Regions from separate parts of the Aminobacter sp. Y103A genome, predicted to be linked through region 2. Evidence: predicted binding sites of a transcription regulator. Region 2 holds the regulator's gene; the other holds the start of a gene.

The links. The regulator PhoB, encoded in region 2, activates phosphate uptake and scavenging genes when phosphate is short. The targets are predictions, from matches to a motif close to TGTCATNNANCTGTCAT.
Region 1: a site for PhoB is predicted at 1,266-1,282, ahead of Amn_RS18560 (BtaA family protein). Genes of this name have one in related genera too.

The regions. Positions count from the first base shown of each region.
Region 1 covers NZ_AP017986.1:3,767,212-3,769,414, reverse strand. The annotation lists gene Amn_RS18560 (BtaA family protein) at 1-1,203, opposite strand, end outside; gene Amn_RS18555 (hypothetical protein) at 1,400-1,690, shown strand; gene Amn_RS18550 (IS1182 family transposase) at 1,784-2,203, shown strand, end outside.
Region 2 covers NZ_AP017986.1:4,944,156-4,946,358, forward strand. The annotation lists gene Amn_RS24215 (ROK family protein) at 1-867, shown strand, start outside; gene phoB (phosphate regulon transcriptional regulator PhoB) at 894-1,583, opposite strand; gene phoU (phosphate signaling complex protein PhoU) at 1,682-2,203, opposite strand, start outside.

The sequences.
Region 1 (2,203 bases), 1.2 Mb from region 2:
CGAGCGGTCGCGGGCGGTGTAATCGCGCGAGGCCCGTTCCTCGTAGGTCCACTGGTCGAGCAATGCCGGCGACAGGCGGCCTGGCAGCAGGCTGGGTTCCGCCGCGGTGCGGAAGATGACGCGGGCGCCCGGCGCGGCCGTGCGCGTAATTTCGGTCCACAGCGCGTTGAGTTGCTCGTCGCTCATCCAGTCCTGGGCGTCGAGCAGGATGTAGCGGTCGACGGAACCGGCATCCTTGTCGGCCAGAAGTTCGGTGAAGTTGGCATGGTGGACGGTGACACGATCGACGCTCGCGCGGATCGTGGCGTAATTGTCCTGCTCGAGATAGGCGGGCAGGGCGGCCTCGCCGGGCTTGGGGTAGCGGCGAGCGAAGGCCTGCCAGGCGAAATAGTTGCTTTCGAGCGGGAAGTCGCAGGCGAGCTTTTCCAACCGCGCCTTGAGCACGCCGGCCATCGAGCCGTCGCCCGAAGTCAGAAGCGAGTCGTATTGCGCCGGCGGGATGCCGAGACCGAACAGCGAGGATTTGCGCGACGTGATGAAGCGCAGCATGCGGCGCTCGAACACCGGCGCGATCTTTTCGTCGAAGAAGCGGCGCTGCTCCTGCTGGCTGCCGGTGGCCATGATGGCGGCCGGGTCGACGCCGTAGAGTTTGGCGACGCGGTGACCGGCAGCGATGAACAGGCCAAGCAGGCCGGTCTTGTAGAAATTGCCGTCGAAGGTGGCGATGCGGCGCTTGCCGCGCCAGCTGCGGCGCTCCCAATAGGCGCGGCTCGAAGCATCGAGATGCGGCGCGATGAAGCGGTCATAGGCATGTGAGTTGTGCTCGACATCGGTTTCGCCGAAGAAGCGGAACAGGTCGCCCTGCGTTGGCAGGTGGCGTACCGCGGCCAGCTTCATTCGGTTCAGCGCAATGTGGGCACCGTTGAGATCGACGGCGTCGATCCTGGCCGGCGAGCGAGTAAGATAGGCGAGAATGTTACAGCCGCCCGAGGCGATGGTGACGATCCTGTGGCCCTCGCCAAGCTGCATGGCCTCCATGTCGACGTCGGGATCTTCCCAGATCTGCGGATAGACGAGGCCCGAAAACAGCAGCGCAAACAGCCGCTCGGACAGTCCTTCCTTCGAAAGTGCGCGGTTCTGGTAAACCGCCTTTCCAACTTTCTTGCCGCGACGAAAGACAAGTTCTCCGGAAACGTCGGTCATGGAAATGCGATTCCCCGCTTCGTTGTTGGGCGCAGCGGGTAGCCTACCGGCGTGACAGCGCGGTGACGGTGCGATGACGGCGGCACGACAGGCGCTTATGTGTCAGGGCGCAACCGAACGTTACGAAACCGTGCGGGACCTCGCGCATTTCATCTCCGACGCTCGTTCAACGGGCCGTTCTCGAAAGGAGATTGTTATGAAGAAGTTCATTCTCGCGTCGGTTTCCGCCATTGCGCTGTTCGGCGTCGCCGCCTGTAGTGACAGCGGCACCGACAGCACGACCACTGAAAGCGTGAAACCGCCTGTGACCGAACAGCCGGCTCCTGTGAACCCGGCACCGGCCACGCCCGAGGCCTCGCCGCCGGCGACCGACAACACCACGACCAAGAGCATTACGCCGGCACCGGAGAGCGGCACGAGCGGCGAGATGCAGAACACCGATCCGATGCAGCCCAAGCCCGTCGAGCCGGCTGCACCCGCGCAGTAAAGTTGCGGGAGGAGGCAAGCCCGGAGCATCGCTCCGGGCTCAGACTGCTGACAAACCCCTGGCGAGAGTTGGGGGTTTGTGATTCAGTGGGTGATGTTGAAGCGAGCCGGCCCTGAACAAACCGCACTTGAGATCGTCACGCTCGATCAACTGGTTCCAGTTGATCACCTTCTGCGCAAGATCGATGGTGTTATCGATTTCTCGTTCATCCACGATCTGACAGCGCCGCTTTACTGCGCCGACAATGGTCGCCCGCCACTCGATCCGACCTTGATGTTCAAGGCGCTGTTCATCGGCTACCTGTTCGGGGTGCGCTCGGAGCGGCAATTGGTGCGAGAGATCGAGGTCAATGTCGCCTACCGGTGGTTCCTGCGGCTGAAGCTGACGGACAAGGTGTTCGACGCCTCGACATTGTCGCAGAACCGCCGCCGGCGCTACCAGGACGAGACGATCGCGCAGGCGATCTTCGACCGCATTGTCGAGCAGGCGATCGGGGCAGGCTTGGTCGACGGC
Region 2 (2,203 bases):
GTCGACGAATGCGTCGGAATGGTCCGGCGCCTGATCGACAGCGCCGGCGCTTCGGGCGGCGCCGTCCTACGCATCGCCATCGCCGTCCAGGGCATCACCGACGCCGCCTCGCGCAAGCTGTTGTGGTCTCCCATCACCCGCTACGACGACATCCCCTTCGCCGACCGGCTGGAGCAGGAGTTCGGCGTACCTGTTTCGGTTGAGAACGACTGCAACATGATCGCCGAGGCCCTGCGCTGGCGAGATCCGGTGCGTTATCGCGACGACTTCATCGCCATCCTGCTCTCGCACGGCATCGGCATGGGCCTAGTCATCAAGGGCGAGCTGTTCACCGGCACGCAGTCGTCGGGTGCCGAGTTCGGCCACATGATCCACCGCCCGGACGGCGCGCTTTGCCGCTGCGGCCGCCGCGGCTGCATCGAGGCCTATGCCGGCAACTACGCCATCTGGCGCAACGCAAGGGTTGGCGACGAGAATGCCGAGCCGCTGGCCGACCTGTCCGACGACGACATCAGGGCCGTGGCAGATGCGGCACGTGACCATGATGGCCCCGAACGCGAGGCCTTTCGCAAGGCCGGCGAAGCCATCGGCTTTGGACTCGGCTCGATGTTTGCGCTGTTCGACCCGGCCCCCCTCGCCTTCGTCGGCGTCGGCGCAACCGCCTTCGACATCATGGAGCCACATGTGCGCGCGGCCATCGCCAAGACGGCGGGCGGGCTGCACTCGAAGGCGATCTCCTTCGACACCGAACCCAACGAGGTTCCGCTCAAACGCGAGGGCGCGATGATGCGCGCGCTGCTTGCCGTTGATCAGGAGATTTTTGCCGCAGGCACGGCTCCACGCCGTGCCGGTGCCGACGTCGCCTAGCTGAGCGGAAAAGAGCCCGAAGCGGCTCAGTCCTCGCGGATGGCGTAGCCGGCACCGCGAATGGTCCGGATCACGTCAGGCATGCGGCCGTTGTTGACCGCCTTGCGCAGGCGCCCGACATGCACGTCAACGGTGCGCTCGTCGATATAGATCGTCTCGCCCCAGACATTGTCGAGCAACTGGCTGCGCGAGAACACGCGGCCCGGGTGCCGCATCATGAATTCGAGCAAGCGGAATTCGGTCGGCCCGAGCTTGATCTCGCTCTTCTTGCGGTAGACGCGGTGCGACTCGCGGTCGAGCATGATGTCGCCGACCTTGAGCACCGAGGACAGCACCTCGGGTTTGGCCCGGCGCAGCAGCGCCTTGACGCGCGCCATGAATTCCGGCGTCGAGAACGGCTTGACCAGGTAGTCGTCGGCCCCGGTCGAAAGCCCGCGCACCCTGTCGCTTTCCTCGCCCCGCGCCGTCAGCATGATGATCGGCAGGCGTTCGGTGTCGGGACGCATCCTGAGCCGGCGGCACAGTTCGATACCCGACAGCGCCGGCACCATCCAGTCGAGCACCAGCAGGTCGGGCACGTTTTCCTGGAGCCGGATCTCGGCCTCGTCGCCACGCGTGACGACCTCGACCTGATAGCCTTCGGATTCGAGATTGTAGCGAAGCAGCACGCCCAGCGGCTCTTCGTCTTCGACGACCATGACCTTGGGAGCGATCATTGGCTATACCTTGTCCTTGCGCATGGCCGCTTCTGGACCATGCGCTGATTTAACCTATGCAGCGCCCCCGCGCCAAACGCATGCGGTTGCGGAAATGCTCAGGCCGGAACCGTCGTCGTGGTCTCGTCGACCTTGGGCCGGTTCAGCGGCAGCTGCGTACCCGTCACGACGAAATAGGCGTTCTCGGCGATGTTGGTGACATGGTCGCCGATGCGCTCGAGGTTCTTGGCGCAGAACAGCAGATGCGTGCAGGCCGTGATGTTGCGCGGATCTTCCATCATGTAGGTCAGGAGTTCGCGGAACACGGCGGTGTACTGGATGTCGATCTTCTGGTCGTCGGCGCGCAGATCCTTCAGGCCCTCGGCCTGACGCGCGACATAGAGATCGACGACGCCGCGAACCTGGCCGAGCACCAGCTGCGCCATCGCATCGATCGAATGCGAGAGATTGCGCGGGGTCGGCGACTGGCCGACAGCGCCGACCCGCTTGGCAATGTTCTTGGCGAGGTCGCCGATGCGCTCGAGGTCACCCGCCATGCGGATGGCACCGACCACGGCGCGCAAATCCTGCGCCATCGGCTGGCGCTTGGCGATCAGCGTGATCGCCGAATTGTCGAGATC